Regions from separate parts of the Shewanella sp. Pdp11 genome, predicted to be linked through region 2. Evidence: predicted binding sites of a transcription regulator. Region 2 holds the regulator's gene; each other region holds the start of a gene.
What was found. Region 2 encodes sigma-54, which starts transcription at its own class of promoters, with help from an activator protein. Its sites were predicted from a motif close to GTTGGCACGNNNNTNGNNT; they were not measured.
Positions count from the first base shown of each region.

Region 1: a site for sigma-54 is predicted at 5,138-5,156, ahead of AYJ58_RS00165 (TorF family putative porin). Genes of this name have one in related genera too.
Region 3: a site for sigma-54 is predicted at 2,955-2,973, ahead of hmpA (NO-inducible flavohemoprotein). Genes of this name have one in related genera too.
Region 4: a site for sigma-54 is predicted at 4,292-4,310, ahead of AYJ58_RS15695 (YccF domain-containing protein). Genes of this name have one in related genera too.

Region 1 covers NZ_CP015194.1:23,382-31,438, forward strand. The annotation lists gene AYJ58_RS00125 (GGDEF domain-containing protein) at 1-1,024, shown strand, start outside; gene AYJ58_RS00130 (DUF3016 domain-containing protein) at 1,056-1,580, opposite strand; gene AYJ58_RS00135 (hypothetical protein) at 1,858-2,166, shown strand; gene AYJ58_RS00140 (hypothetical protein) at 2,302-2,616, shown strand; gene AYJ58_RS00145 (DUF4240 domain-containing protein) at 2,629-3,138, opposite strand; gene AYJ58_RS00150 (hypothetical protein) at 3,269-3,649, shown strand; gene AYJ58_RS00155 (response regulator) at 3,733-4,530, shown strand; gene AYJ58_RS00160 (HU family DNA-binding protein) at 4,690-4,962, shown strand; gene AYJ58_RS00165 (TorF family putative porin) at 5,253-5,945, shown strand; gene rimK (30S ribosomal protein S6--L-glutamate ligase) at 6,032-6,937, opposite strand; gene AYJ58_RS00175 (putative bifunctional diguanylate cyclase/phosphodiesterase) at 7,099-8,057, opposite strand, start outside.
Region 2 covers NZ_CP015194.1:1,397,194-1,405,250, forward strand. The annotation lists gene AYJ58_RS06140 (HPr family phosphocarrier protein) at 1-95, opposite strand, end outside; gene rapZ (RNase adapter RapZ) at 82-936, opposite strand; gene ptsN (PTS IIA-like nitrogen regulatory protein PtsN) at 933-1,376, opposite strand; gene hpf (ribosome hibernation promoting factor) at 1,379-1,666, opposite strand; gene AYJ58_RS06160 (RNA polymerase factor sigma-54) at 1,695-3,173, opposite strand; gene lptB (LPS export ABC transporter ATP-binding protein) at 3,281-4,012, opposite strand; gene lptA (lipopolysaccharide transport periplasmic protein LptA) at 4,009-4,563, opposite strand; gene lptC (LPS export ABC transporter periplasmic protein LptC) at 4,550-5,110, opposite strand; gene kdsC (3-deoxy-manno-octulosonate-8-phosphatase KdsC) at 5,107-5,658, opposite strand; gene AYJ58_RS06185 (KpsF/GutQ family sugar-phosphate isomerase) at 5,658-6,635, opposite strand; gene mlaF (phospholipid ABC transporter ATP-binding protein MlaF) at 7,279-8,057, shown strand, end outside.
Region 3 covers NZ_CP015194.1:1,831,303-1,839,359, forward strand. The annotation lists gene AYJ58_RS08135 (TPR end-of-group domain-containing protein) at 1-690, opposite strand, end outside; gene AYJ58_RS08140 (pseudouridine synthase) at 852-1,559, shown strand; gene hmpA (NO-inducible flavohemoprotein) at 1,686-2,879, opposite strand; gene AYJ58_RS08150 (methyl-accepting chemotaxis protein) at 3,139-4,764, opposite strand; tRNA gene AYJ58_RS08155 (tRNA-Leu) at 4,931-5,017, opposite strand; tRNA gene AYJ58_RS08160 (tRNA-Leu) at 5,104-5,190, opposite strand; tRNA gene AYJ58_RS08165 (tRNA-Phe) at 5,245-5,320, opposite strand; gene AYJ58_RS08170 (outer membrane protein assembly factor BamD) at 5,550-6,311, opposite strand; gene rluD (23S rRNA pseudouridine(1911/1915/1917) synthase RluD) at 6,434-7,408, shown strand; gene pgeF (peptidoglycan editing factor PgeF) at 7,409-8,057, shown strand, end outside.
Region 4 covers NZ_CP015194.1:3,541,103-3,549,159, forward strand. The annotation lists gene AYJ58_RS15675 (nicotinate phosphoribosyltransferase) at 1-899, opposite strand, end outside; gene AYJ58_RS22045 (nicotinamide phosphoribosyltransferase domain-containing protein) at 838-1,086, opposite strand; gene prs (ribose-phosphate diphosphokinase) at 1,097-1,984, opposite strand; gene AYJ58_RS15685 (NrtR DNA-binding winged helix domain-containing protein) at 2,310-3,023, opposite strand; gene AYJ58_RS15690 (pyridoxal-phosphate dependent enzyme) at 3,085-4,134, opposite strand; gene AYJ58_RS15695 (YccF domain-containing protein) at 4,400-4,807, shown strand; gene AYJ58_RS15700 (alpha/beta fold hydrolase) at 4,843-5,748, opposite strand; gene AYJ58_RS15705 (M14 family zinc carboxypeptidase) at 5,745-6,785, opposite strand; gene AYJ58_RS15710 (substrate-binding periplasmic protein) at 6,947-7,693, opposite strand; gene AYJ58_RS15715 (PGPGW domain-containing protein) at 7,973-8,057, shown strand, end outside.

The DNA of each region.
Region 1 (8,057 bases), 1.4 Mb from region 2:
CGCGATGAAAGCGACCTTAGTGCCAAACAATACCCAAATTCAACCTAGATACAGCGAATCCGCCGAAAGCCTGTGCACAAATGCCATCACAGTTGCGCCCACACTCAAACTCAAATTTTTAAGTGACACCTTTAGCTCGCAACCCGCACTGCAGGCGGTGGTTGTGGTCGATAATCAGTTACCGCTGGGGATTATCAGCCGCGCAACCTTACTCGAGCTTTTCAGTACGCCCTATGGTCGTGCCTTGCATGAAAATCATGCCGTAAGTGAAGTGATGGACCCGCAGGTTATCCAAATTGAAGCCAACGAACCCTTATCTACAGTGAGCCAATTGCTGACCTCAGAGACGGCCAATACAGTTGCTCAGCAGTTCATTATCCTTCGCCGTGGCAAACTTCTCGGCATAGGCCACACTAAGGATTTACTGCAAAGGATCACAGAGCACAGAATTAAGATGGCCCGCCACGCGAACCCTCTGACAGACTTGCCGGGCAATGTGCCCATTCAAGAGGAATTAAAACGCCTTAAGATCCAAAAGAAACACTTTTATCTGGCCTATTTTGATTTGTGTAACTTTAAGCCCTATAACGATATTTATGGCTTTTGTCGCGGCGATGAAGTGATTTGTGAAGTGGCGAATCTGTTACTGAAGTATAAAAGCGACAATTGTTTTGTCGGCCATGTCGGCGGCGATGACTTTGTGATTATCAGCACCTGTGAACATATGATCAGCCGTTGCCAACGAATCCTTGCGGACTTTGAAACCCATAAGCATTTGTTTTACAGCGCCGAGCATTGGCAAGCCCAAGAGATGCTCGCCGACGATAGACAAGGTGAAGCCTGTTACCATCAGTTGATCAGCCTGTGTGTGGGCATTTTGCCACCAGCACTGACTTTTAATGCCAATGAACACAGCCTGTCGACCTTAAGTGCTAAGGCAAAAAAACAGGCAAAATCCGCGAATAACGGATTTTACCTGTTAGAAAATCACCTTGCTATCGAAACCCAAGCGCTCAGTGCTTGAGTCTTAAGTGACCAATTTAACGATTGAAGGATTAAAGTTGTGGGGCAATCGTCTTCTTTAACCAATCAGTCAACATTTTGGTTTCGTAGATAAAAGGTTTATCGGTTAAAGATTTAATTCCATCCATAAAGCCCATATCCGACAGTTTTTCATCACCCGCAATAATCACTTTGTCGTTTTCTAACACTTGATAGGAAAAAGTTATACGCGGTGGATAAATGTCTTTAATAATCCGCAAATCATTAGCGGTCGCACCAAAGGTTGGGCGCATATCACCCGCCAGATCAACATCGGTAATGGTCATTTCAAGCTTTTGATTTGGTTTTAAAATCTTCGCGGCTTCTTTGTTAATATTTTCTGTTAACGTCTCAAATAAGCGCTTCTCATAGCGGGATTGGATTTCCCCGGATGATTTGATATCGCGAAAATCCTTAGGACTTTGCCAAACAATTTTAACCACGCCATCTTCAGTGACGGGATTCACAGGCGCTTCGTCGGCTGCCCAAGCCGCACTGCAACTTAATACACCTGCGAGTAAAAGGGACTTAATTTTCATATTTGCCTCCAAGGCCTAGATAACTTTCTGGAAACCACAGTACAAAATCTAACCTGAACTAGAGCTTAACGCAAAACTGATATAAGTACAGCTAACGCAGTGTAAGCTTTTGTATAAATGAGTAAATTTTATAGAACAACCACAATTGACACGTATCTTTTTGTATCGAGGCTGCACTAAGTAAGTGCATAGTTATCAATTTGTGAACATTTTACGCGCATAACCACAAAAAAAACGTTATCCTTCCGCTATTGTTTACATGGCTCACTTAATAAAAATGAAATTCCCCGTTGTACCTGTGTTCATTCTTATCCTGTTTACCTGCGTAGTTAGTGCGATTTGGTTTATCTCCCCGAGTGATAAAAATACCGGCCCTAAAACATGGTCAGCCTTTATCTATAACCATGGCTATGACTCGGGGAAGTATAAAAAAACTGATAACTTTGACAGCTATGAGACCTGCCGCGATTTTGCACGCGAACAATCAGCCTTCTACGACGATGTACCTTGGGAATGTGGTTCTATGTGCCAGTTCGATACTCGCAAGCAAGGATTTCAATGCAAAGAAATGAAAAATGAGCGCTAACTAACCGTTCAGCATAGGTTCAATATTTATACAATAAGCTAAGCCCCTCAAAGCACAACTCGTTTTCTTTACCGTCTAAGGATGCACGATTTAGAACTGACGTGTTAAACGTAATTTTTAATTTGGAGCTTACCTATGAACCTAAAAACAGCTAATTTATCAAAACCTTACTCACATAAAATCGCTTTATTGGCCCTACTAACATTCGGAACTAGCATTAGTCTTTCAAGCCATGCGGTGCCATTGACCATCAGTCAACAACAGGCGGTTAACGCTCATTTTAGCAAATTGGCTCAGGCGCAATATGCGGCTGAAACCCAAATGGCTGAGCAGCTTAAGCAAGATTTTTCTCAGCAATTAACCGCACAGGAACATGAGTTTATGAATGATATCTGCCCTAAATACGGCATGACATTCGATGTGACAACCAATGCCTGTTTACGCTCATAAGCGATTGCAAGATTAAAATGGAAAACGGGCGCTGAGCTCAGGGTATTGCAGCTTTAAATCCTTGGGCTTAGTACTAAATTTTTTCCCCGCGGGCGTCGCCTTGCCCGATGGCATAAAGGGCAGTTCCTCACCGGTTCTATCTTCGTATAATTGCCCTGCAATAAGATCGTATTCATCCACAAAGGGATAAGCATAGGCATCTCGCTCTGGCCAAGCGACTAAACGCGCTAAAGTGTCAGGCTGATTAACCACACCATCGTAGATTTCTTTGCCGAGTGAAATCAAAAAACACCTGAATTCGGCAAAGGCATATTCAGAATCACAGCCCGTAATAATGTAAGCCGCGCCCCAAACCGACCACAAATAGCTCCGGCGCATCTGCTGACCAAAGATTTTATCGAAGGCTTTTAACTCTTCATTACTCAGTTCGGCGAGTTTCTGCTTCAGTGCTTGAGCCAAAGACTCCTGTGATTGCGCCGCTTCCGTACGCGTGACTAAACTCCAAAACTCAACTTCTGTCATAAACTTCACCTAATAGAATAAGCCTTTCGCAAAAGGCTTATTCTACACGATATTAAGGTTATGCTGGACTCGGATTAGGGCATTTCCTACACTTGCTCATCTTCTTCGCTACCTGTCTACATATCCATCTATGCCTAAACGTCTTATGCTACTGATCTCTTTATATTGCCTCTTCAGCATTGCCGCACTTTTACGGGCTGTGACAACGCAATCCTTTGATGTATTCACCCTAGGCGTCATCCCCGTGCTCGTTGGCATAATGATGCGCACGCCGTGGTCGAGCTTAGTATTGAAGATTTATATTGGCATGCAAACCTTAGGATTTTCAGCCCTAGGCATGACAGCGATTATTGCCTACCGTATTACACCTGAAGATGTAAAAGTGGTTGTTTCTGGCCACAATATTCCTATGTTGCCGCTGACGATAAGCATTATTGTCATTTTACTCTTGCAGTATTGGATCGCATTTTCTAAGGTCACGAGTCATTATTTAACCCGTCAAACACGGTAATGGACATTTGTTGCTAAGCTGTTACTAATAGCGTAGCTTAGCGACCCAATAAAATACTTGCGACTCTTAACTTGAAGTAGACTATGAGCCATTTATCGCCCAGTGAACTATCCATTCTTTTGGTAGAACCTTCAGATATCCAGCGTCGAATAATTATTCAGCGCTTGCAACAGGAAGGTATTCTCAGCATTCAAACTGCAGAAAATATCGAAGCGGCTAAAGATATTATTGCTCGCCACAAACCCGATCTTATCGCCAGCGCCATGCATTTTGATGATGGCACCGCCATTGATCTTTTGGGTTACCTAAGGGCTAGCGCGGACTGCAAAGATATTCAATTTATGCTGGTCTCGAGTGAGTGTCGCCGTGAGCAACTTGAGATATTCCGCCAATCGGGTGTGGTCGCTATCCTGCCTAAGCCCTTCAGTGCCGACCATTTAGCCACAGCCTTAAATGCCACTATCGATCTGCTCAGCCACGATGAACTCGACCTCAGTAACTTCGATGTGCAAGATGTGCGCGTATTAGTGGTCGATGATAGCCGTATGGCAAGAAATGTCATTAAACGTACGATTGGTAACTTAGGGATGAAGCTGATTACCGAGGCCGAAGATGGTGCACAGGCCATAGCGTTGATGAAAAACAATATGTTCGACTTAGTCATCACTGACTACAATATGCCCAGCGTAGATGGTCTTGCGCTGACTCAATATATTCGCAGCGAAAGCCAGCAATCGCACATTCCCATCTTGATGGTATCTTCCGAAGCCAACGATACCCACCTCAGCAATGTGTCCCAAGCGGGGGTGAATGCCTTATGCGACAAGCCCTTTGAACCCAAATTGGTTAAAAAATTACTCTATCAACTGTTAGAAGAATGAAACCAGAATAAAACTTAAGTCACGAACTGAGTAAATATTCTGCGCTTTACCGAACATCCTGCGGCAGCTTAGACGCAAAAGGCTTTCCAAGCGCTGAACCTTATGGCATGTTAGGCACGCTTATTTCAAATAAATCTACGGAAAGAAGAGACAATAAAAATGAACAAAACTGAACTTATCGCCAAAATTGCAGAAAATGCCGATCTAACGAAAGTAGAAGCCGCACGCGCATTGAAGTCTTTTGAAGCAGCCATTACCGAATCAATGAAAAATGGTGACAAAATCTCCATCGTAGGCTTCGGTTCGTTTGAAACTGCGACTCGTGCTGCTCGCACTGGCCGTAACCCACAAACGGGTAAAGAAATTCAAATCGCTGAAGCGACTGTGCCTAAGTTTAAAGCGGGTAAAACCCTACGCGACAGCGTAAACTAAGCGAGAAAATTCAAAACAACGCCTCCATTGTGAGGCGTTTTTTTTTGCTTTCTTCCAGTGAAACCCTGAATATTTTTTGCACAACAAGAGTGCGCCTCTGCCCCATAAGCTGGCAAATAAAAACATTTCATTAACACTTGATATTCTAATGTATTGTTTTACATATGATTGTAATAGTGGCATGTGATTAGCAAATCCCTTCTTAGAAAAAACCAAGATGCACTAATGACCACTGCTTACTTAAGTGCGCCAATGGTGAATCGATAAATAAGTCAATCGAGGGGATGAGCATGAAGAAATCACTGTATAGCGTTTTGGCCTTATCGACGGGAATGTTACTGGCTGGCAATGCCTTTGCAGCCGTATCAGGCAACATTGGTGGTACCTCTAATTACCTATGGCGCGGTGCGACCCAAACTAAAGATGCGGTCGCAATCCAAGGTGGGATTGACTACAGCCATGATTCTGGATTTTATGCCGGCACTTGGGCATCGAATGTGGATTTTGGTGACGATACGAGCTACGAGATGGATCTCTACGCGGGTTATGGTGGCAATATTACCGAAGACATCAGTTACGACTTTGGCTACCTCTACTACGCCTACCCAGACGCTCCTGGCAGCATTGATTTTGGTGAACTCCATGCTGCAGTGACTTGGAAGTGGCTTGAACTGGGTTACTCCCATGTCATCAATGCCGGTGACGATGTCGCCGCCGATCCGTTAGATAATAAAGATCTCAGCTATCTTGCCGCGACTGTCTCTGTGCCTCTCACTGAAAAACTTAGCTTATCAGTGCACTATGGCTACTCAAGCGGTGATGTTGTGCAATCTTGGTTTGGCGAAGATAACTATGCCGACTATAACGTCACACTCAGTGCAGATACCAGCATGGGCACAGTGTCGTTCATGGTTTCTGATACCGATCTCACCGATGATGATGCCAAACTGGTACTCGGCTATTCCTACAGCTTTGATCTCTAAGATCTAACATTTAGGATCTTACGTCTAAGCTCTAAGCATAAAAAACGCCACCTTAAACGGTGGCGTTTTTTTAGCGTAATCAACTATTAGGCAATAATAGGTCTATTGGTTTTACGGGCAGCGACCATTTTCTCGATATATTCAACAATAGGCTCAGTCACTGAAATCCCTGTGGTTTGTTCAATCCCTTCAATGCCTGGCGCCGAATTCACCTCAAGGATCAAAGGACCACGATTAGAGCGTAAAATATCCACCCCAGCGACCACCAATCCCATCGCTTTCACCGCCGCAATCGCCATTTTACGTTCCACTGCAGTGATTTTAACCACCTCACCACAGCCACCCAAATGCAGATTAGAACGAAAATCCCCCTCGGGTCCTTGGCGCTTCATAGAGGCGATGACCTTGTCACCGACAACAAAACAACGAATATCACTGCCATTGGATTCTTTAATGTATTCCTGCACTAAGATATTCGCTTTCAGCCCCAAGAATGCTTCTATCACGCTCTCAGCAGCCGTTTTCGTCTCAGCTAATACCACGCCAATCCCTTGAGTACCTTCGAGTAACTTAATGACTAACGGAGCGCCGCCCACCATATTGATGAGGTCGGGGATATCATTTGGCTTATTGGCAAAGCCTGTCACAGGCATACCAATCCCTTTGCGGGAGAGTAATTGCAGCGCCCGTAATTTGTCCCGAGAACGCGCAATGGAGATCGAATCATTCGCGGCATACACGCCCATCATTTCGAACTGACGTACAACGGCACAACCATAAAAAGTCACGCTGGCATGAATACGCGGGATGATGGCATCAAAACCAACTAATTCAGTGCCTTCATAATGAATGCTAGGTTTAATGGAATTAATATTCATGTAGCAGTTCAGCGTATTGATCACGACCGCTTCATGTCCGCGGCTTTGACAAGCCTCCACTAAACGTTGTGTCGAATACAACTGGGGGAATTGGGATAAAATACCTATTTTCATTGCTGAGTGACCAACTTAAGCATGAGTGAATAAACCGTTCTGCAGCACTAAAAGCACAGCGACAGAAAAAGGGGCTGATATTTGTCTATTGCTCAGTGTAAAGCAAGAAAATATTCCTCACCAGACGAAATCACTATGCTATTGAAATAGTTCGAGACCTCTCACACAGGGAGCTGAGTTTGGGTTAATAGTGGCAGAATATACTTGGCCTCAAACGCCGCGGTATCTAAGGGACGTGAAAATAAATACCCTTGTAAAACAGTGCAATGGCGCGCAGTACAAAACTCTGCTTGCTCAACGGTTTCTACTCCCTCCGCCACAGAAATAACATTAAACCCATAGGCAAAGTTGAGTAAAGCAGCGAGCAATCGGGTGTCTTTTTCATCTTTGTCGTAGGAAGCGACAAAGCTTTTATCGATTTTCAGCACGCTGATCGGAAACAGTTTGATGTGTTCTAATGACGAAAAACCCGTCCCGAAATCATCGAGGGCAAAACGCACCCCTAATCCGGCGATTCTATCGAGCACTTTGGCATGTTCATGGGGATCTTCAATAAGGCAATTCTCTGTAATTTCAAGCTCTAATGCTCCAGCAGGCAAGCCTGTCTTAGTCAATATATGCACTATTTTATCGAACAGGTTCTCATTGCCTATTTGAGAGGCGGAGAGGTTAACTGCAATAGTAAATTCTTGGCCTAAAGGCTGTAACTGGGATAACCAAATCTGAGCTTGGGTGCAGGCTTGTTCAAGCACCCAATCATCAATGTCATCCATTAAGCCAATTTCGTCAGCAATAGGTAAAAATTGATCGGGGGCGATAATGCCATCCACTGGATGCTGCCATCGGATAAGGGCTTCCATCCCCACCAACTGATGGGTTTTCGCATTAACCTGTGCCTGATAATGGACCTTAAACTCATGTCTTTTTAAGGCCATACGCAAACTTGACTCGATATGATTACGGTAGCGCACCTCTTTATCTAAGGCTTCCGAATAAAACTGTATCTGATTTCGGCCCATCTTTTTAGCGCGATACATGGCGATATCGGCGCATTTCATCAATTCAGAACTATTCGAAGCCGCTTCATTATAAAAAGCCACACCGATACTGGCACCAATAA
Region 2 (8,057 bases):
TCAAACTCGGATGCCAGTACCACGAGCTTTGTGGCGGCACGGGCATGTAATCCCAGTTTGTTACAGATGGTGATCTGACGTTCAAGCTTTGGCATTATTCAGCTCTCGATGGCGGGCATAAACCTTATGTTTACCGTTACTAAAGCGTTTAGCCAATTGCTCTGCGACGTAAACCGATCTGTGTTGCCCACCCGTGCAGCCAATCGCCACAGTTAAATAACTGCGATTGTTGCGCTCGAGGTGCGGCAGCCAAGTTTCTAGCAAATTCTCGATTTGCCAGATGAACTTATTGACCAGTGGTTGGCGATTTAAGAACTCAGCTACGGGCTCATCTAAGCCAGTTAATGGACGCAGCGCCAGTTCCCAGTGTGGGTTAGGCAGGAAGCGAACATCAAACATAAAGTCGGCTTCGGTGGGCATACCGTGCTTAAAGCCAAAGGACTCAAAGTTGATCACTAATTCTTTATCGACACTGCCGAGCAGAATTTGTCTCACTTGATCGCTTAAATCATAGATATTCAGGTTCGACGTATCTATGTAGTGATCGACCAGTTTTGACATAGGCTCGAGCAGTTTCCCTTCCCGTTTTATTGCTTCTTGTAAAGAGACTTGGCTCTTTGACAAAGGGTGCAAACGGCGAGTCTCGCTGTAACGCTTAAGCAGAATTTTATCGCTAGAATTGAGGAAGAAGCTCGTTAACTCAGTATCAGGAGGTAGGCTCGCGAGTTGTTTAACTAGAACCTTGTCCTGCTCTGGCATGTTACGCACGTCGACACTGATGGCGACGAGATCGTTACTGCCTTTGAGTTGCTCAAGCAAAGTGCCGATTAAGGGCAAGGGAAGGTTATCGACACAGTAATAGCCGAGATCTTCGAGTACCCTTAGGGCGACAGATTTACCTGAGCCTGAGCGGCCCGACACTATGACCAGTTTCATCCAGTGATTACCTGATAGAGTTCCGTTTCATCATGCGTCTTGCGTAATTGTTTTAATATTTGCTTGTCGCTCAGCTTTTCGGCCATGCAAGACAAGGTACTTAAGTGTTGCTGACATTGGTCAGCAGGCACCAGTAGTGCAAATAAAATATCAACAGGTTGCTTATCGATAGCATCGAATGCTATCGGCTCTTCACACTTAATGAGTATGGCAATGGGCTGATTTATATCGGTTAATCGACCATGTGGAATGGCGATGCCGTTCCCTATACCTGTGCTCCCCATCTTTTCGCGCGCCACTAGGCTTTCGAATATCTCTTGAGATGAGAGGGTCGGGTACTGGGCAGCGACTAAGTCGCTGATGAGTTCCAGTACCTTTTTCTTGCTGCCCGGAGTGGCGCAGGTAGTGCACTCCGGCCGCAGTATGGTACAAAGTTCCATTATTAGTGTTTTGTTAACTTCTCTTTGTGTTTAATAACCTGACGATCAAGCTTGTCAATCAGGGCGTCTATAGCGGCATACATGTCAGCATGCTCTGAAGTTGCAAAAACTTCACCACCGATAAGATTTATTCTCGCTTCGGCAATCTGTTGCATTTTCTCGACATTGAGCACAACGTGCACATTATTGATCTGTTCGAAATGGCGTTCAAGTTTTGAAAACTTTTCTTCTACATATGCGCGTAACGATTCGGTAATTTCGACATGGTGTCCACTCAGGTTTATTTGCATAGAAACGTCCTCCGATATCCACTGTAGGTTATAAACTTTTACGCTGATTAGAAGGCGGAATGAGCATAGCCTCTCGGTACTTCGCAATGGTTCTGCGGGCTACGTTGATCCCTTGTTCTGCCAGAAGTTGTGCCATCTTACTGTCGCTTAATGGTTTTTTCTGGTTTTCCGCTGCAACCAGTTTCTTAATGAAGGCTCTGATTGCTGTGGATGAGCACTCCCCACCATCGTCAGTTCCGACGTGGCTAGAGAAGAAGTATTTTAGTTCAAAAAGTCCCTTAGGGGTATGCATGTATTTTTGGGTGGTCACCCGTGAGATGGTGGACTCATGCATTTCTACCGCTTCGGCAATATCGTTAAGCACCATAGGTTTCATGGCTTCTTCACCGTATTCGAAGAAACCTTGCTGATATTGCACTATGCAATTCGCAACTTTAAGTAAAGTGTCGTTACGGCTTTCTAGGCTTTTGATAAACCATTTAGCCTCTTGCAGATGGCCACGAATAAATTGGCTATCGGCTTGGTTTTTAGTACTGCGCGCCATCGATGCATAATGTTGATTTACATTGATTTTTGGCATGCAGTCTGGGTTCAGTTCAACCACCCAGCGGCCATTCTTCTTCGACACAGACACATCTGGGATGACGTATTCGTCATCGTTGGGCGTAATCAATAAACCTGGGCGGGGATTGAGGGTTTGGATAAGCGCGATGCCGTCCCTTAACTCATCCTCTTTTAATTTAGTCTTACGCATCAACAATCTAAAATCGCGCGCGGCGATCAGATCTAAATGATCTTTGATCAACATGCGGGCATTTTCGAGGTGTGGAGTGTCAGCGGCGAAATGCGACAGTTGGATCAGCAGGCACTCGCTTAAATCGCGGGCGGCCACACCAATGGGATCAAAATGTTGAATGCGCTTGAGTACGGCTTCAACTTCGTCAAGCTCAACTTCAGGATTGCCCATGGCTTCGAGAATTTCTTCAGTGCTTTGAGTGAGATAGCCTTGATCGTCGATGGCATCAATAATGGCGGTGGCAATGGCTAAATCGGTTTCAGAAAACGGCGTGAGGTTTTTTTGCCATTCTAAGTGCTCATACAAGCCTTCACTGGTCTCACCTTGGAAGGGCATATCATCTTCACGACTGCCGCCGGGGCCAGAATTAGGGGAGGCAGTGAACACTTCATCCCAGGTGGTGTCCATGGGGAGCTCGTCGGGCATGGATTCTTTGGTTAAGGACTCTGCCGTGTCTATTGTGGAGCTGTCTTTCTCAGGCGGCAGAGTGCTCGATTCACTGAAATCCGTATCGGAAAGCGTTTGGTTTACAGGGTCTTTAGTGGCGTCGAATTGATCCTCTTCCAGCTCGAGAAGGGGATTAGAATCTAAGGCTTGCTGGATCTCTTGCTGCAGTTCTAATGACGACAGTTGCAACAGACGAATGGCCTGTTGTAATTGTGGCGTCATGGTTAACTGTTGACCCAGTTTGAGCTGGAGTGACGCTTTCATGTTACCGCTGATCCCTACGTTATTATTGTTGGATGAGGTCGCTTGTTATCATCTTGAGTGGAGCACAATGCTGGCACAAATTGCCTTCATTGGCTCCGCTTGATTAACTATAGCCTGAATTGTTCACCTAAGTACACAGCCCTAACTTGCTGATTGTCTAAGATCTCTGCAGGTGTTCCTTCGGCAATCAGGTTTCCGTGACTCACAATATAGGCATGTTCACACACATCTAATGTCTCGCGAACATTATGGTCGGTGATCAACACGCCAAGGCCTCGACTTTTGAGCTGTTCGATAATCTTTTTGATGTCGATAACTGAAATCGGATCGACACCCGCAAAGGGTTCATCGAGCAAAATGAACTTAGGATTTGCTGCTAACGCCCGTGCAATTTCGACACGGCGACGTTCGCCCCCCGACAATGACATGCCTTGGCTGTCACGGATGTGGGTGATGTGGAATTCTTCGAGCAGATGCTCGAGTTGTTCTTCCCTTTGCTCTTTCTTCAATTCTTTGCGCGTTTGCAGTACGGCCATGATGTTGTCATGGACGGTCAGCTTACGGAAGATACTGGCTTCCTGCGGCAAGTAACCTATGCCTTTGCGGGCGCGCAGGTGCATAGGATCCGCGGTTAAATCATCATCGTCGATAAAGATGTGGCCTTTATCGCTTTTAACCAGACCGACGACCATGTAAAAGGTGGTGGTTTTACCCGCACCGTTTGGGCCGAGTAGTCCAACAACTTGACCTGTCTTTACCGTTAGACTGACGTCTTTAACCACTTGGCGACTCTTATAACTCTTCGCCAGATTTTGTGCTCTTAGGGTGATTTGGGTCATTTAGAGTCCTGCTTTTTCACAGGTTTATCCGCTGGCGCGTCAGGTTTGGCATCATCTTGATAGTTTTCTGGCTGAATAATAGTGATCACGCGATCGTCACCACTACCTGTGCTCTCAGCAATCAATTTTTGCTGGATAATGTTATAGCGGATCACATTACCCGTCACTTGGCTACCCGCTTGATCTAACGAAGCTTGGCCTTTCAGTGTCAGGGTACGGCTTGCCATATCGTAACGAATTTCTTTCGCGCTCGCCGAGGCTGGACGGCCATCGTCTAACACTTGGTTGTAAGTTGCGGGGTTACCAGTGGCCACTAAAATTTTGCTATTTTCACCTTCGGCAGAAAATGCACGCAGTTCATTTGCTTGGATTTTTATCGAGCCTTGGGTAACTTCCACCGGACCAAAGAAGATGATCTGGTTGTTCTTGATATCTGCCGTTTGGCTCACTGCTTTGATTTTAACTTCCTGCTTTAGGTCGTCGACTTTAGCAAAGGCGCTCATGCTCATTATTAGCATTAGGCTGGCAAGTAATACGTTATTTTGCTTCATATGTTCCTACTACCTGACTGGTCAATTTCACTTCTTGCGCGTTGAGGTCGGCATAAAGGCCTTGGCCTTGAATATTAAAATCTTTCCCTGTGACGTAAATGGTACGGTCAGAGGTCATTATCATAGTATTGAGATCGAGTTCCAGATAACTGGTGGACAAGGTCTGGATCGGTTCTTCTGCGCTAATGGCATCAATAATAACATTGTTTTCGAGTACAACCTTGCCCGTTTCCTTGTTTAGCTTGCCCTGATCTGCACTGAGTTGCCATTGTGCTTTACCTTGGTCTGGATAAACAAGATAAACAGGTTGAGTAAAGAAAGTTTGATTCGTTGAATCATAATGTTCCATGTTTTTCGCCGTCACACGGCTATTGACTAGCCCTTGTTCATTGAACTCAACACTGCGCAGATCTTCAACGATGAAATCTGGGGTATTTTGATCTTTTACTCGGTTATCGGTATCACCGCTGTGTTTGTTCTGCACTTGCCAGTAAAGCGCTAGTGCGGTTCCAAAAAAAGCGATAATTGCGAGTGTCACACGACTCATATACTCATTCCATGGGCCGAAGTGAATTTATTTTGACTGAGTAGCAACAGATCTGTGAGTTCACGCAGTGCACCGTGCCCGCCATTGAGCGTAGTGACAAAGTGGGCGTGCTGACGCACATAGGGATGACCATCGGCCACACTGACCGCTAAACCGACGACATTCATCACGGGTAAATCGACAATATCATCACCGATATACGCTACTTCTTCCGGGGTGACACCATAGAGTGCGAGCAATGCTTCATAGGGCTCGAACTTATTATCTACGCCTTGGTAAATATGGGTAACCCCAAGGGCTGTCATACGGTTTTCAACGATTTTGGATTGACGTCCAGTGATAACGGCGAGATTAAAACCGCTGGTGAGTAGCGAGCGCACACCATAGCCGTCGCGTGTGTGGAAGGCTTTTAGCTCTTCGCCGCTATTGCTTAAGTAGATACGGCCGTCGGAAAACACTCCATCGACGTCACAAATCAACAGTTTAATCTTTTGCGCGCGTTGCCACACATCATCACTGATTGGGCCGTAAAATCCTTGCTGTGGCATTAAATGACTCCTGCTTTAACCATGTCTAGCATGTTAAGAGCGCCGATAGGATGGCGGTCTTTATCGATAACAATTAATCCGTTGATGTTTTTGGAATCCATCACTTGCAGCGCTTGGGCGGCCAATACATTATCCGTGATGGTCACGCAGTTACGGGTCATCACATCGGCGATGGGCGTTGTACGCAGATTCACTTCGGCATCGATAACGCGGCGTAAATCACCATCGGTGAAGATACCGACCAGTTTGCGCTGATCATCGATAATCGCCGTCATGCCTAAGCCTTTCTTGGAAATTTCGTACAGGGCTTCTGTGATGCAAATATCGTGGTTAACGAGCGGTAAGTCATCACCGCTGTGCATCACATCGCAGACTTTTAACAATAATTTACGCCCTAACGCGCCGCCTGGATGAGACATAGCAAAATCATCACGGGTAAAGCCTTTGGCTTGTAGCAGCGCAATGGCAATGGCATCGCCCATGACTAAGGTCGCTGTGGTGCTTGATGTTGGAGCGAGTCCCAGTGGGCAAGCCTCTTCTGGAACTTCAATACATAAATGTACTTTAGCTAAGCGTGCCATGTTCGATTCGGGTTTGCCTGTTACCGCAATAACGGGTACGCCCATACGTTGGATGACGGGCATTAAGGTGAGGATTTCGCTCGACTCACCTGAATTTGAAATCGCTAAAATCACATCGTTATCGGCTAATACACCGAGATCACCGTGGCTGGCTTCACCCGGATGCACAAAAAATGCGGGCGTTCCTGTGCTGGCGAGGGTGGCAGAAATCTTATTGCCGATATGGCCCGACTTGCCCATGCCCATGACAATCACTTTGCCTGTACAGTTGAGGATCAACTCGCAAGCTTCTGCAAATTCAGCCGAATCAACATATTGATAAAGATTGTCTAGGGCTGACTTTTCAATGTCGATAACTTTACAGCCCCATTGGCGCAGTTGTGATTTGTCTACCATGTCTATCTCTCTTTTTGCATTGTCTTTGTCGCCCCATGATGGGATTGGAATAGCACAATTTGGTACGCGATAAAGATGATATGTAATAGGCTTTCTGCCAAGTTTTAGTTTGTTTTCAGACGATTTAGCTTATGTCTCGTTGTGGTGAGTTTCCTAAAACAACAAAACAATTGCGGCAGGCTAGAGTGATTGATCTGACTCGTCAAGTTCAGCTGCGGCAGCTATGCATGCACAATAACCCGTTAAGCAACTGAAGGCCTTGAGCAATATCATCGTCTTTGTCGTTTATTTCAATGGATTTATCCCGTATCGCAGTGGAGATTACCGCACGGGATGCCTCGATTTCACACTCGTGTATCGACTTATCACACCTTAAAAGTGGACGAAGAGCGAGCTAAGTGCGAACGAATTAGCCAATATTGCCAATTCTGCAACTAGGTTGAAAACATTAAGTAACATTTTACCTATGCAGAGTGAAAACTTAGGGCGCATTTTCGCTGTAAATGAGGCAAATTGAAAGTATCACTGGGCGATAGTGTCGATTCGGTTGTAGGTTAAAGCGCAATTACGTACAATTTGCGGCTCTTCGATTGGTCAGTCTAGGAAGACTAGGATCACCTCTTTGCAAATGTCGGAATCAAGCATGACTCAAGAACAAACGCCGTTGGTTGAGATCCGTAATTTGGGGTTTAGCCGCGGTCAGCGTGTGATATATGAAGATATTAGCCTGTCCATTCCAAGGGGCAAGGTGACGGCGATCATGGGGCCGAGCGGCATAGGCAAAACGACCCTGTTAAAGTTGATCGGCGGACAATTAACGCCTGACCACGGGCAAGTGTTATTCGACGGTCACGATATCCATGGCGTGAGTCGCAATGAATTATTTAGTCTGCGTAAGCGGATGAGCATGCTGTTTCAAAGTGGCGCGCTGTTTACTGACATTAATGTGTTCGATAACGTGGCGTTTGCGCTGCGCGAACATTCTGGTCTGCCAGAAGACATTATTCGCACTATCGTGCTGATGAAGCTTGAAGCCGTAGGCTTGCGTGGCGCCGCCCAGATGATGCCAAGTGAGTTATCCGGTGGTATGCAACGCCGCGCAGCATTGGCCAGAGCCATAGCGCTTGAGCCTGAAATGGTGATGTACGATGAGCCTTTTGCCGGCCAAGATCCAATCTCTATGGGCGTGTTAGTGAAGCTTATTCGTGAGTTATCGGATGCGCTCAATTTGACCTCCATAGTAGTGTCCCACGATGTGGATGAAGTCCTCGGCATTGCCGATTATGTGTATGTGGTGGCCGACAAAAAAGTTATTGCCTACGGTACGCCAGAAGAATTGAAATACGCCGACAATCCACAGCTTAAACAGTTTATTCAAGGCGCGCCCGATGGCCCTGTGCCGTTCCATTATCCGGCGAATGA
Region 3 (8,057 bases), 430 kb from region 2:
TTGTGCCCAGTTAAATTCACGCATTTCCATTGCGGCGTCGGCCTTGTAGGTCAGCGCTTCTAAATCCCCTGGTCGAATCGTGAGAATCTCATCATAGACTTCAATCTTTTGCTCTGGCGTTTGCGCACTTTGCGCCCGTAGCCAGAGGTTATGGATTTCATTGATAATCTCAATCTCGCGATTATTGTCCGTGATAGTACGGCTCTTACGCTTGAGTTCTTGCTCAAGTACTTTGAACTTTTCTTCGTATTGTTCGGCAATACTCTGCAGCTGGTTAGCAGCCAGTTTGGCGGTGTGCGTTTTGATTTCTCGCAGGGATTGCCAACCGATAAAGGCGACTAACGAGGCGACACCCGCGATGATATAGAAGAAGTAAGTCACAGTGACATTGGCGTAGTTCATCGATTTGTCAGCTACGGCGAGTTCGCGGTCGGTGATGTCGATGGTGAGACGACGCTCGAGATCCTGTTGATCGTGTCTGAGGGATTTAAGTTCATCGAGGACGTAACGCTCGACCAGCGGTTTATCATGGATCGCGGAGGGGCGAGCCGCTTCAGGAGGATTAACTGCATCGTTCGCTTGGGCGAAAAAAGAGCTCGCTAGCGTCACTAAAAACAAGGCTAAAAATAGCAGGTTCGAACGTATTAAAGCGGGACTTGCGGATAAGTTTTTGATGCGGTAACCACTCACAGTAAGATGAATTGAGCGCCTAGCTTAACAAATTTTACCTCGTTCGATCCAATTTAGCCCAGAATAGCCTTTGTGATGCCCCTCTAGTTCGGCTTGCTATGAGCTGAACTTGCATCCTGCTAGAATGGCTATCCCATTCATATTTCTTCATTTGTGGTGTTATGCAATCTAAGCGCGGCCGACTCGATCGTTATCTTTGTTCCCAGTTACACACTCACCGTAAAGCGGTGCGTGAACTGCTATTATCGGGCCGAGTGTGCGTCGATGGATTGATAGTGAAAGATATGGATAGGCAAGTGGATGAGTTTTCCCACATCCAACTCGATGAGCAAATACTGCAGGCTAATGCGCCCGTCTACGTGATGCTTCACAAACCAATAGGTGTCGTGAGTGCTACCAAAGACACTCAGCATAAAACAGTGATTGATTTGCTTGATTGCGAAGCCCGTAATGAGTTGCATATCGCCGGCAGATTAGATTTAAACTCTTCGGGTTTGTTGTTATTGACCAATGACAGCCGCTGGTCTGATGCGCTGATGTCACCTACACACAAGGTCGACAAAGTGTATCGGGTTACCTTAGCGAATCCCATAACCGAAGAATACATCGCTGCATTTGCCGAAGGGATGTATTTTGGCTTTGAAGATATTACAACCCAACCCGCTAAACTGGTTATCCTCGCTGATAACGTAGCTGAAGTGACTTTACATGAAGGTAAGTATCATCAAATCAAGCGGATGTTTGGTCGGTTCCGCAATCCGGTTGTTGGCCTGCATCGATTATCGATAGGCGATATTGTGCTCGATGAAAAGCTGGCACCGGGTGAAAGTCGCGCGCTCACTGCCGCTGAAGTTGCCTCTATCCGTTAAACATGATGAACAGAAAAGTGCATCAAGCATTCATTATGCTTGTCGCTATCGTTTGCCATGCTAACAATGAAAGCTAAGCATTCAAACGGACCTGAGCGTGAATTTTCTCAAGTCCGTGTCATGCCATTAAAGCTCGGCGTGAGGGCCGAACACTTCATAGTGCATGTTTTCAGCCGCGACACCCAGAGCGAGTAGTTGTTGCTTGATGGCTGACATGAATCCAAGGGGGCCGCAGAAATAATAACGTGCGTGGGGAAGCAGCTGTTCTGCGACTTTACTTAACTCCATTTGACCTTCGAAATCATAATCTTCACCTAACATATCGGTTGGGGCTGGCTCACGATACCAAACATGACTCGTCAGATTATGATGTTGCTGGCGCTTGGCGTGAATAGCCTGTTTGAAACCGTGTACGGCGCCTTGCTCACAGGCATGCAGCCAAGTGATAGTGCTGGGATGCTGCAGCTTGAGTAATTGATTGAGCATACTTTTCATCGGTGTTTGGCCTACACCAGCCGAAATTAGCACTACGGGGGTGTCCGCCGCGACTTCTAGGGTAAAGTCTCCCGCGGGTGGCATCACCGCGATTTTGTCGCCGACATGTATCGCATCATGCAGCAGGTTCGACACTTGTCCGCCGAGTTCGCGTTTCACACTGATGCGGTAGTTGGTGCCATTGGGCGCATCGGATAAGGAATATTGGCGGATTTCTTCATATGCCAAATTCGGGTGTGTTAGCTTCAAACTTAAATACTGACCAGGGATAAAATCTTTAACTGGCTTGCCATCTTCAGGCGTCAATAAGAAGGAGGTGATGACTGCTGACTCGGTATTTTTCGCGCTAATGATAAACTGACGCTCACCTAACCAGCCACCATCTTGCTCTGCATGCGCTTGATAAATTTGTGCTTCTCGTTGAATAAAAATGTTAGCTAAAAACCCATAGGCCTGTGCCCAAGCTTCTAACACTTCTTCTGTTACCGCATCGCCCCCTAATTCTTTAAGCGTTGCCAATAAATGGCTGCCGACGATCGCATACTGCTCAGGTTTGATCAGAAATCCCGTATGTTTTTGGGCAATGCGCTCAACCGTTGAACTCAGTACCGCTAAGTTTTCGATATTTTTTGCATAGGCTGCGACGGCATTGAACAGGGCTACAGGCTGACCACCAGAATGTTGGTGCGCCAAATTGAACACATCTTTCAATTCAGGATTATGTTTGAACATGCGTTCATAAAAATGGGTCGTCAGCGCAGGGCCTGCAGATTCGAGTAAGGGAATAGTGCTCTTGATAACTTGGATTGTACGGCTGTCCAACATAGAAAATCCTTAACGTGTAAATATTATGAATGTTTAATGAGTTTAAAGATCTATTTGATTTGGATCAATAGAGATTATCGCTATCCGTGCTATCGATAACGAGGCTGAGTTCATTTGAAGTGTTCAATAAAAGGAGAAATTAAATCGAGAAATGATGAAACGGATATTTTATTTCAATGGGTTACAGATGATGTGAATAAAGGAGTTTGACTGCAACAGCAAAAATGGTTGCAGTCGTTTGGTGGTTGATTGAGTTAAATTAAAGCTTAAATGCGCTCACTTGATTGCGCATGCTGCTGGCGAGCTTAGTCAAATTAATCACAGATTCACTTAATTCAGTCGCTGAAGCCGTGGAATGCTCGGCGATATCGCTGATGGCAATAATGCTGCGATTAATACTCTCGGCAACGCTACTTTGCTCTTCGGCTGCGGTCGCAATGTGGGTATTTAGCTCGGTGATGCTGTCTACTGAGGTGACAATTTCTTTCAGCGCTTGACCCGCCTGATTAGCTTTATCGTTGGCATCATCTACTTGATTGATTCCGATTTCCATGGCGCTGACGGCTTCTTTAACCCCTTGTTGTAGGGTGGCAATCATGGCCTCAATTTCTTGAGTCGATTTTTGGGTGCGTTGCGCTAAGGTGCGAACTTCATCGGCAACGACCGCAAAGCCGCGACCTTGCTCTCCCGCCCGTGCGGCTTCAATGGCGGCATTGAGTGCCAGTAAATTGGTTTGTTCGGCAATGCTCTTAATCACATCGAGAACGCGGCCGATATTTTGGCTTTCATTAGATAAAAATCCAATGACCTGCGCCGTTTTTTGAATTTGATCAGAAAGCTGCGACATACTGCTAATCGATTGCATCACAATATTATTACCGTTAGCGGCATAGGTATCGGCATCTTTGGCTGAATCTGCCGCGGCAGATGCGCTTTGGGCGACTTCGGCAACGGTGGCCGTCATCTCATTCATGGCCGTTGCAGTCTGCTCCGTTTCGGCTTGTTGCTGTTGCATCCGTTTATTGGTGGCTTGGGTGAAGCTACCTAACTCATTTGCCGAACTGTTGACCGTAGTTGCTGCCTCGGCAATGGAATGAAGAATGCCCCGTAAGTGTTCAATCACTTGGGTGAGGCTAGTGGATATTTGCCCTAGCTCATCGTGATTAAAGGTGGTGAATCTGACGGTGAGATCAGAGTCTTGATGGATCCTCTTCAGTTTACCGAGGATGTCATTAATGGGATTCATCACGCTGCGATTGACCCAGAGTCCAATCACAATACTGATGATCATGGCGGCACAAGCTAATGCCACAAAAATAGTGATCGAAGATTGATAAATGGCATTTACACGATCTTTTTCTTCGCCCGCCACGCGGATTTGCAGTGCAATCAGTTCAGATATTTGGTTACTGATAGGATCAATTGCTTGGTACAGCGGCAGGATGTTGGCTGAGAGTTGGCTTGAAACATCGCCGTTTAATCCTCTTAAGCGTGAGATCAGGGTATCAATCTGTTGATTCGCGGAGGAGAACAGCACTTCGGCTTGTTTTACTAGTCTGGATTCTTCTGAGGTAAGCTCGGTAGATAGGTATTTTTGCCAATGCTGAGTAATAGTCGATTTGGCACTGTCTAGCGCTTCAGCGGCTTGCGAGGCGGTGAAACCACCCGCGTTCGCCTTATTTACCGCATCGATAACATCGACCGCATATTTATCGGCAATGACTTTTAAATCGTCCAGCGGCACCACTCTGTCGTTATAGATACGTTCAACACCCGACTCAATGTTGCCCATCATATTAATGGCGAGAAAACCAATCGTCAGTAGCATTGCAAGGGGGACTAAAATGCCGATAAACATTTTTTGTTTTATTTGTAGACCGTTCATATGGGATAGCCTCAGTGAACTAAAGAGTCCTTTAGGCAGAGCTCGAGCTATCCTTATAATGAGTCTGTAATAATAGGTATAGCAAATCAGCGGAAAGAGGGGAGAGTAACAGAGGATTTATTTTATTTCAGATACAAAAAAACCTCGCTTGGCGAGGTTTAAATGTTGGTACAGATGAGAGGACTTGAACCTCCACGCCCTTGCGAGCACCAGCACCTGAAGCTGGCGTGTCTACCAATTCCACCACATCTGCATGGCTATCCGAAATTTCATCGAATGAGTAATCTTAAAACCGAAGAAACAATTTTAATGCTTTGTTTCACTCGTTGAACTGCAATTTGGTACAGGTGAGAGGACTTGAACCTCCACGCCCTTGCGAGCACCAGCACCTGAAGCTGGCGTGTCTACCAATTCCACCACACCTGCACTGTACCTATTGCAGTTCTCTAACATTAGTCGCTGTAGCAACCAATTTAAAGATGGTGCCCGAACCCGGAATCGAACCAGGGACACGAGGATTTTCAATCCTCTGCTCTACCGACTGAGCTATTCGGGCGACGGGCGCAATTTAAAGGCTTTTCGGGTTTTGAGTCAATAGATTTTTACTAAATAACGTAAAAAGTGACTCGGTTGGATAAGATTTACACGAAAGTGCCATTTAGGCGGCAAGTGGCGAGCTAAAAATACTCAAACCATTATCCAGGCTGGAAACTTAGCAATACCCAGTGATGGGGTTTTTTAGGTGAGAACACAAAAAAATGCCCCTATTAAAGGGGCATTCTCGGTTAGTTTGATAAGATTTCATTGTTTGGATAGTTAGCTTGCATTACCATGAGCACGTTTTGCTTCAGCTTGCTCTGACCTAATTCGCCATAAGCTTCTATCATTATCTCTAATGCCCGTTCATTTGAAGGGGTGCCAGGATATGTTTCCATTACAGATTGTGCTCGGATTGCTGCGGCGCTCCATGCATTCATCTTGAGATAATATTCGGCAACTTGGATTGAATATCTTGCTAAGCGATTCTTCAACGCTAACATGCGTTTTTGCGCATCGGCGGCATATTTGCTGTTAGGGTAAGTTTTGATAAGACGATCAAAATCTTTGAAAGCATCTTGAGCATTTTTAGGATCACGATCGGTGCGGTCGATATTAAGCATATCGTGGAACAAATAGTTGTCGGCTTGCATGTTCACTAAACCACGCATATAGAACACATAGTCAATATCAGGGTGGGTAGGATTAAGACGGATAAATCTGTCTATGTTCGCAATCCCCGAAGCGACATCGTCCATTTTGTAGTAAGCATAAATCAGGTCTAACTGGACTTGAGTTTTGTGAGGTCCGAAGGGAAAGCGTGAGTCTAACGCCTCCAAAGAACGGACAGCTTTAGAGTAATTGCCAAGTTCCATAGAGGTTCTTGCCTGAGTGTAAAGCACATCAGGTGACGTTTTGGCGGCAATATCGTTATCATCAGGGCTGCTGCTACAGGCTGATAACGCTAGTGAAAATAGGACTAAGGTAACGCCTTTGGAAAATTTATACATACTTGAATTCAATTCTTTTTAAGTTGTAGTTAAGAATTTTTCCATTTCACTATAAAATAGAAAACATCCGATTGTAACAGATAGCACACATTTTTTGACCCCTAAATGGGGATACGGTTCCTATGACACAAGAGATTAATCTAAAAAGCGAGATTTCGGCAACACAAACTGGACTGAGATTAGATCAGGCCCTAGCAGAGTTGTTCCCAGATTACTCGCGCACGCGCATCAAGGAATGGATCCTATCTGATGCAGTTTATGTTGACGGCGTTGTCGTTAATAAGCCCCGCGAGAAAGTTTATGAGCTGCAACAGATACTCATAGATGCCACTCTCGAAGAAGAAGTTCATGCCGCGGCGCAGCCTATTGATCTGAATATCGTCTATGAAGATGACGACATTATCGTGATCAATAAGCAAGCTGGATTGGTGGTTCACCCAGGTGCTGGCAATGCCGATGGCACTTTGATGAATGCACTATTGCACCATTGTCCTGATATTGAGCATGTGCCACGTGCAGGTATTGTGCATCGTCTGGACAAAGATACAACAGGTTTGATGGTCGTTGCCAAAACCGTTGAAGCGCAAACGCATTTAGTTGCCGCTTTGCAGGCCCGTGAAATCACTCGTGAATACGAAGCGATTGTTATGGGGACTATGACTGGTGGCGGTACTGTGGATGAGCCGATTGGTCGTCATCTTACTAAACGTACTCACATGGCCGTGCTGCACTCAGGTAAACCTGCGGTGACGCATTACCGTGTCGCGGAAAAATTCCGTAACCACACTCGTTTGAGATTACGTCTAGAATCTGGCCGTACTCACCAGATCCGTGTGCACATGGAATACATAGGTCACGTGTTAGTGGGCGATCCTGTGTATGGTGGTCGTCCAAAACCGCCTAAAGCCGCGAGCCCAGAGTTTTTCGATATCCTGAAAAACTTCAAGCGCCAAGCGCTGCACGCAGTTCGTCTAGAATTAGCTCACCCAGTGAGTTGTGAAATCATGAGCTGGCAAGCGCCAATTCCTGAAGACATGGTGATTTTGACTAAAGCACTGCGTCAAGACACGGTAGAGCATCCGATCGAGTATCTCTAAGTGTTTGATCACGATTGGCCTGTTCCTGCTAATGTTGGCATCGCTATGACAAATCGTCATGGCGGTGTGAGCGTGCATCCCTATGACAGTTTGAATCTTGGACTGCATGTCGGTGATGCTGAACAGCAGGTGATGGCTAATCGTGAATTACTCTGCAAACAATTAGCGTTAACTGCCAAACCTGTCTGGCTTGAGCAAGTCCATGGTACCCATGTGCTCAATTTAGATATGCTGAGCTTAGCTCAAGCTGCGGATACGCCGATTGCCGATGCCAGTTTTAGCCGAACAGCGAGCCAAGTTTGCGCTGTAATGACCGCCGATTGTTTACCTGTATTGCTGTGTAATCAAGCGGGAACTGAAGTGGCTGCGGCCCATGCCGGTTGGCGCGGTTTATGTGATGGCGTGATTGAGGCCACCGCGGCGCAGTTTGGTTCTCCTATGGATGAGTTGATTGCTTACCTAGGCCCGGGCATTGGTCCGCAAAAATTTGAAGTGGGCGTCGAAGTGAAGCACGCATTCTGTGGGTTACATCCACAGGCGGCTGCATGTTTTATTCCCTGTGGTGACAAGTATCTGGCCGATATTATTGGCTTGGCTAAATTACGCTTGAGTTTACTCGGCATCAAGCATATTTATAGCGCCGATATCT
Region 4 (8,057 bases), 2.1 Mb from region 2:
ATTGAATCGCCATAAATCAGTCCGACATGGCTATCGAGTAATTTGTAACCTTTGGCAGTTGTGCTGCCCCCAAAGACATCCCACAAACACTCGATAGCGCCTTTATACTCAGGGCTCCCCACAGCTGCTTGTGGATCGCCACAAATGATCTTCACCGGACAACCCGTATCAGGCCTAAACACCACTTTGCCCTCACGCGCAAGAATACGGTCTTTTAAGGCAACGGTGAACTCTGTCATCACCTGCCAAAAATCCCAAGAATCAGAAACGATACTGACAATGCCGCTAGGATAAATATCTTCAATCAGACGGCGGAACGTCTCTAATTCATTCTCCATACCACCCGCACACATCACACTGTGCTCCGTTGCGGCCACACTGCCACCGACAAGTTCATGATCACTATCGGCACGGTAATATTGCTCAAGAAAATCAATCGAGGGAATGGTATCTGTACCCGTAAAACTGAGTAAATGGGCGGCGCCGCTCATTACCGCAGCCTCTGCACCATACATGCCGCGGAAACTAAAATCATGGCCCTGCCAATCAACAAATGCGATGTCACCATCGGTTTCTAGCGCGTAAGTCTCAAATATTTTGCGGTATTGCAGCGCGGTAGTGGCACTGGTACACATACCCCACACATTCGCGGAAAGGATGGTTTCGAGGTAATTGGTCAACCAAAAGAATCGCTCATCAGTATTGTACAAAACCAAGCAAGGCACTTTTAGTGTATACACTGAACCTTCAGGTAATGCCATGATTTTTACTGGTAAATAACCTAAATCATGCAATTCCTCAATATGCTGAGTACCGACATTATTTGGCCCGAGATAGTTATTGATACGGCGGGAGAATTGGCGAATGATCTGATCCTTGGGTTGTTGAAAAAAAATCACGGTTCCAACTGTCGATCAAGAAATGCTTGATAAAATACTGCAAGCCAAAAAACACCATTTGGTCTGTATAACCACGACGGGATTTACGGGCGGTCAAGTTACTAAAAATCACTTGAGTATTATCGGGATACTGACGACGGTGGTCGACTTTGTAGCCATCAATGGCGGTAACGGGATTCAAGTACATAATATTTTCCTTAATGATTCATATAACTCAAAACAGCATGGCAATCACAGAACTCGCTCGAAATATGTGCAGGGACACCTAAACTATCGGTACAAAATAACCTGTCGATGCCCGCCTCGCACAGAGCCGATTCGCTGGCCTTGTCCTCATAATGTGAAACAATCAAAATGACGCTTTGGGCCCCCTTCTGCTTTAACTTGATGGCAAGTTCGATAAAGGTTCTGCCCCCAGCACAAATATCATCGACGATTAAGCAGGTTTTACCCGATAAATCATCACAGAACACTTCGGTAGCAATAATATGGCCATTAACCACATCACGATGTTTATCGGCCCTGATCACCGGCATACCCTGTAACGCTTTAGCTAAGCCGAATACTTTCTTATTAGCCCCCGCATCAGGCGAAACTAACACTAGCTCACCGGTTAATTGGGCTGCGATCGCTGCGACAAAGCTGTGGTTGTCAATTACCTGCACTCGGTCTAACAATGCGGCGGTGACATCACTGTGCGGGTCAAAAATGCTGACTGAAGCATATTGCTGCTGATTAATCAGGCTGGCATAGACTTTTACTGATAAAGCCTCGCCCACATTACACACTCTATCCTGGCGGGCGCCCGGCATATAAGGCAGTAACAGATCGATCTGCTCTGCACCGCTGCGGCGTAATGCATCAGTTAACAACAAGAGTTGCATGATGGATTGATCACCACGATAGCCGAAGAAAAGTGTGACGCGTTTCGCTGGAGGAACCAGCAGTTGAACATGATTCTCCCCCGCACCAAATTGAAATAAACGGTAGTGATTTTCATCATTAGCGGCAGGGAGTCGATAAAAATCAGCCTGCTGATATGATGAGTTAACTGCGTCTTGATACGTTTGAATGCCTAGAGACATATACACCTCCTGTCTATGCAAGATTGCTGCAATATACAGCACTCTTGTTGCCTGCGAGCAATAGTGTCCTATAGACACTAATGTGTAAAGTTGATTTTTAGACTATTTTTTACGGGATAATGGTAAAGAATATACCTAAATCGCATATAATGTCCTTAAGACACTATATGCGATTTAGCAATGATAATGAGAAAATGGGTATCGAAAAGTAAAGAATGGACGTATTACGGCAACATCGGCGGCTACATAGCCCCTGATAATTCATGCTACTGCACAAACAGTCTCTATTATTGCTCTGGGTAACAGCTTTAAGTGGCAAGCACAGCTAACATTCTAGATTTCTTAAGAATCGATAGGATGCCGTATCCGACTTCAAACGGTATAAATTGGCTGGACGGCCACGTTCAGTACGTTTTAAGCCCGTATCAATCAATAAATCGGCCTGTTCCACTCGCCGACGGAAGGATTTCCCTTGGATAGGCTTACCCAGCAAGACTTCATGTACATGCTGCAGTTCTGGCAAAGTGAAAGGTTCTGAGAGTGCAAAGCCTGGCACTAAGGAATACAAGGCTTTCTGGGTTAAACGTTCGCGCGCTTGCTTGATTAACTGCAAATGATCAAACGCTAAGGGCATCTGTAACACATCCTCTAATGGCCACCACTTAGCATCACTCACTGAATCAATCTGTATTTGGCAGGCTTGATAACTCAACAACGCGGTATAACACACAGTCACCGACCAACCTCTCACATCGCGACAGCTATTACCCACAGTGCATAGCTGCTCAATATAAGGTGGCACTACCGCGGTTTTCTCATGCAGTTTACGTAATACGGTTTGTTCTAAGGATTGATCGCAATTTTCATCGATAAAGCCTCCGGGTAATCCCCAGAAACCTAAAAAAGGATGGTTTGAACGTTGCACTAAGAGTACTTTAAGCTGCTGATCATGGTAGGTAAACAATACAGCATCCACTGTCAGTAGCTGAGCCTTGAAAGCCTTAGGATCGTAATTGGCAAGATATTCCGCTTCAGTCATGAGTATTCCCCATCATTCAATATCATAAGCTTAACTTAGGCATGACACAGCTTCAAACACATTATGTCTTAGCGTCACTAAGTAAATATCCTGCGCCGTGGGCATAGCTACTTTGGCCAAATTTACGCTGATAACGCGGCAACATGGTCTCGTTCCCCAATAATCCGCCTTGATGCAAATACATCACATGACCTGGTTCACTTCGCTGTAAATAATCCTCAAGCACAATAAAACCTAAGGGATCGTAGAGTAATTCAAATTGAATCCCTGAGGCGCAAATCCGCTGCCACATGGCATAAAATTCCGGATAAAGTTTACCAAAGTGATATTTTTTGCCGACATTCACTATCTGTGGATGCTCGAGAGTGTTTGGATTAAGCATAGAGAATTGCAAACGTAAATAATCATCGCCTCCCACCACAGCACAAGTCACGACGCGAATCGCCGTTTGCTGACGAATAAAGTACTTATTTAAAAATACCGTCGTCGTCCCCGTTCCCGACGGTAAAAATACCGTTAAATCGACTAAATCATTCGCCTGCGCAAATTGCACTATTTCTTGCGCCAATACATTTACCCCGTATTCAGCGTAGGAACAGCGTCCGCCCTCTGGGATAAACAGTGCCGTCGGTTCATTCGCGAGCACTTGAGCCTCGATATACTCTTGGCAACTCAATCGCACATTTTCAACTTGCGCATTAAGGTTAGGACTAGCCTTAAGATTTGACAAAACCTGAGGTTCAGATTGCGCATGAGTGCACGTCTGCTTTTGCGCCATTAACACACTTAAATCGATAATATTGGCACCATTTGCTAAGGCAGCAGCATAATTGCCCGTGGGATGTTTAACTATTTGACTGGCAATATGATCAACATAAAAGTCACACTGCCAGCCTTTCATCTTGGCCAATGTTGATAGGGAATACAAAGAGTTCGCTAAGGGTGAGCCATGACCTATCACCTTGTTGATGCCGGCAAACTCATGATCTAAAAAATAACCGAATTTACGCGCTTTATTGCCGCTAAACGCTGGATGCAATAAATCATCACGTTTTAGAAATATTTCTCGACCAGCAAAGGCAAAAATATCGACGGGGGAATTTGCAAACATCAGGCTACTCAAACGATTAAATACTCGGGCTTTTAAGCCATTTTAATGGAATGGCTAGTGTACCCTAAGAAATTAGCAATTTAGCGAAGAAGTAGTGGAAATCACAAATACAGTTTTGAACAATACCCGTAAGCAATTGATTTACTGGTGTTAAAAAATTGGCACGTTTCTCGCTTAGTCATTGACATATATTCAATTTATCAAAGCTAACGGCATTCATTACAGCTAACGATAAAGGCTAAAAAAGTAACCTAAGGAGTTTTCAATGGCAGTATTACGCTTAATATTCAACATCGCTTGGTTTGTGCTCGGTGGATTTGTGATGGGACTCGCTTGGTGGCTCGCAGGTATCCTGTGTTTTATCAGCATTATTGGTATTCCCTTTGGCCGCGCCTGCTTTGTTATCGGCGAAATGACCTTCTGGCCATTTGGCCAAGAACAAATCAACCGTCGCCACTTGACCGGACGTGATGATTTAGGCACAGGTGCCCTAGGCATGGTGGGAAATATCATTTGGTTTTTGCTGTTTGGGATCTGGTTAGCCATAGGCCACCTAGCTCATGCCTTAGCCTGTTTTGTAACGATTATCGGTATTCCCTTTGGAATACAGCATCTTAAATTGGCGTTACTCAGCCTAACACCGATAGGGCAAACCGTAGTGGCTAAAGCTTAATAAGCCAATCAGTTAACTGCGCTATTCACTCTCGATTATTTGGTTTCATGAGTGGATAGCGCTTTGTCATCCCATACTGAAAATATCGCCTCATTGAAGGCCATTTCCTCCTCCAGTAAATCATTGCAACTATATTGAGTATGGACATATTGAGCATGGGCAGGTTCATCATCCTCTTGAACCTCAGTTTGCGGCTTAGTCGGCGTCGCAATCGCTAACAGGTAATGTGCCAGTTTTGCAGGGGCATCAATGGCCGCATCATGGCCGCAATACGCTAATACTATCAAATCAGTGTGAAAGTGCTGCGCTAAAGCTTTACTCGATGCCATGCTCACCAACGCATCACGGTCACCGCAAAGCACACTTATTGGTACTTCCACGGTCAATGGACTCTGATATTGAAAAGCCGCCCACAGTTGCCGCCAGGCGTTACGGATAGTTGGCGAGGATTCGCGGCGAAATTCACTCCATTCGGCAATTAAATCGCAATCTCGTCGATGGCGAAAACTGGTTAAACGCACTATCGTCGATTCGATGGGATGTAAGGCTTTACCCCGAGCCCGCAAGCAAAACGCCTTCAATGCATTCAGCGGATTAAATCTTTGATACCAAGGCGATAAATTCGCCGCACTGCTGTTTAGTACAAAAACATGCCTTATCTGCCAAGGCCGCTGGTGCGCCATTTCCAGCGCTAACATACCGCCCATAGACAAGCCGAGAAGGTAAATGGCTTCTCCTTCTTGCACCTGCTCATCCAATTGCAACCACACGGCATGGGCATAATCGGCAATCTTCAGCGGACTGGCCTTATTGGATAACATCCCATTACCCGGCAAATCTGGGGTCAGTACTCGCAATCCTTTTTGTCGCAGTCGTTGATCGAAGCCATGCCAGTGGCGCTGATCACGCATTAATCCCCGCAATAACACCCAAGTTGTCATGACTGTGGCTCCCGATACCAATACTGCCGCGCGCACTCAGTGAGTTCAGCCAAACGTTCAGGCGTTAACTGCTCTAACGATTGGGCGTAGGCCGCTTCCATCATAAATTGCATCAGCACTGTGTGCCTGCGTAAAATTCTGTGGTGACGATGTGTTTTCTGCGGATTAAAAAAACCTGCAAAATTAAATATTTGCCTTGGGTTTTTCTTTATCCAAGCCCAGGACCCCATCTCTAATGTCAAAGGCAGAAACGGTACCTGAGCATGGGGATCGGCCACTTGATGCTGGCGATAGAGGTAATCCCAAATATCCCCATTGGTGCGATAGAACTGGCTCTGCGGCGCAAGCCGGTAATGGCCATGATGTGGATAACTTTGTTCAAATAATTGTTTTAGATGAAAAATATAATTGGCATTTTCGAAGGCGGTACGCGTATGGGCGTAGGGGAACCAGATATGATCACTCAAGCCAAATCCCGAGTGGGCATCGAGCGAAATTAAACTGGTGCTGCGGCTCAGCAATTGCTGTACGTAGGCAACTAAGCCAGCGGTTTCAAGCTCCATTCCCCCCATGCCGCGATACCAGGGCAGCCGTGATGATATCCGCTGCCCTCCCACCATAAAGGAGACTTTTTCGCAGGATTCTATCGGGGCGTTACGCATCAAATCCACTTGATTACCATTACCTCGCGTTCCCATAAATAAGCCAACGGGATTCACCACTGGGACAAAAGCTAACCGCACGCCCGTTAACATCTGCTGTAGGTGTTTATCCCACACCAGTCGCTGCAACAAACTGTTCAACAATGCCAAGATGACTTGAGAGCCAATACGTTCAACCCCATGCACGCCGCCCACAAAGAGTACTGTCGGACAGGGCTTATCTCCTCCCCCCAGTTCAACACTGTAGAGCGGAAAATGTTCGTGACGAAATGGGATGTCGGCAAGAATGTGATACTGCAACTTAAGATGATGAGTATCAATGAGTTGTTGCAGCGTATCTAACTCAAATGGTAGCTCAAAGGGAAGTTTATTCATGTCACCTTAATCAAAAAATGAGAGAGCAACTCATACCGTTAAGGTGATGCTAATAGTAAACAAAGACAGAATGATGACAAGTGGTATATCTAATGTAATTTTAAGAGAAATAGGCTGAAAATAGAGGGAAAATTAGAGAGCACACTAACCTAAATCATGCATTAGTCTTCACGATACAGTAACTCTCCAATGATGGTTTCGACGTCAATTTGTGCCAAACCTTGATCGAAAATATCTCGCCAACGTTGACCTTCTTCGGTATTACGAAACGCAATATAAAGCTGCTTATTCGCTAAAATTTGGCGGTTGATTTGCAGTTTGTCCGCCAGCGGTTGCAAGGGCTTTTGCTTAAGTAAATAGTGCAGCACGTTGACATCGATTACCGCCGCATCAATACGGCCTGCGGCCACTTTCTTAATATTGTGCTCGTCTGAAGTGACGGCTTCAGTCGGTTGAACGCCTGTAGCAATCATGCGATCTAACGCCTGAGTATTCACATAATCTTTCACTACGCCTAAGGTATAGCGATTCAGATCTTCGACATAATTCCAACTCACAGGGTGGGCTTTTTGCTCCACCAACCCCAAAGGACCGTCGCCAATCGATTTAGAAAAAACAAACTTTTCAGTCTCAAAGTAATATTCAGGGAAATAACCCAGATAGTCAGAATTAGGCATACTGGCGAGCTTTACAGCGCGGCTCCATGGGTAAAAATCCACTTCTAATTGATGCCCCATCACTTTAAGCGCAGCCCGCACTACGGCAATACTCGCGCCCTGCTCTGCTAACTGTTGCCCCGAATAAGGCGGCCAAAGTAAGGATGTCAGCATTAAAGTATCCGCTTTCGCTGTGCTCAATCCCATGGAGGAAAGACAACATGCAAGGAGCATTGACCGCCATCGAACCATTTAAGACTCCTTAGCCTGCTGCTTGGATTAACCACTAAATCATCGACAAATTAAGCATTAAATTTATCTGCCAAGATTTTATCGCTGATACTTTATCTCTGGTTTTAGTATAGCCATGAAGCCACTTCGGGGAAGTGAAGTTTTGTTACAATTCGGCTAATGACATAAGATGCCAAAAAATAAGCAAAGGATTAGACTGAAAACTGATATACAGTCAGTACTCAACTGATAGTAAATAGTAAAGCTTGATTCGATTAACTCACCATAAGGCCAACTCCTATGCGCAAAGTTTCCGTTTTCAATCGCGCGACGTCCTCCCATACAAAAGGCGCAATAACTCAAGCGGGGATCACTGTGGTTGGCG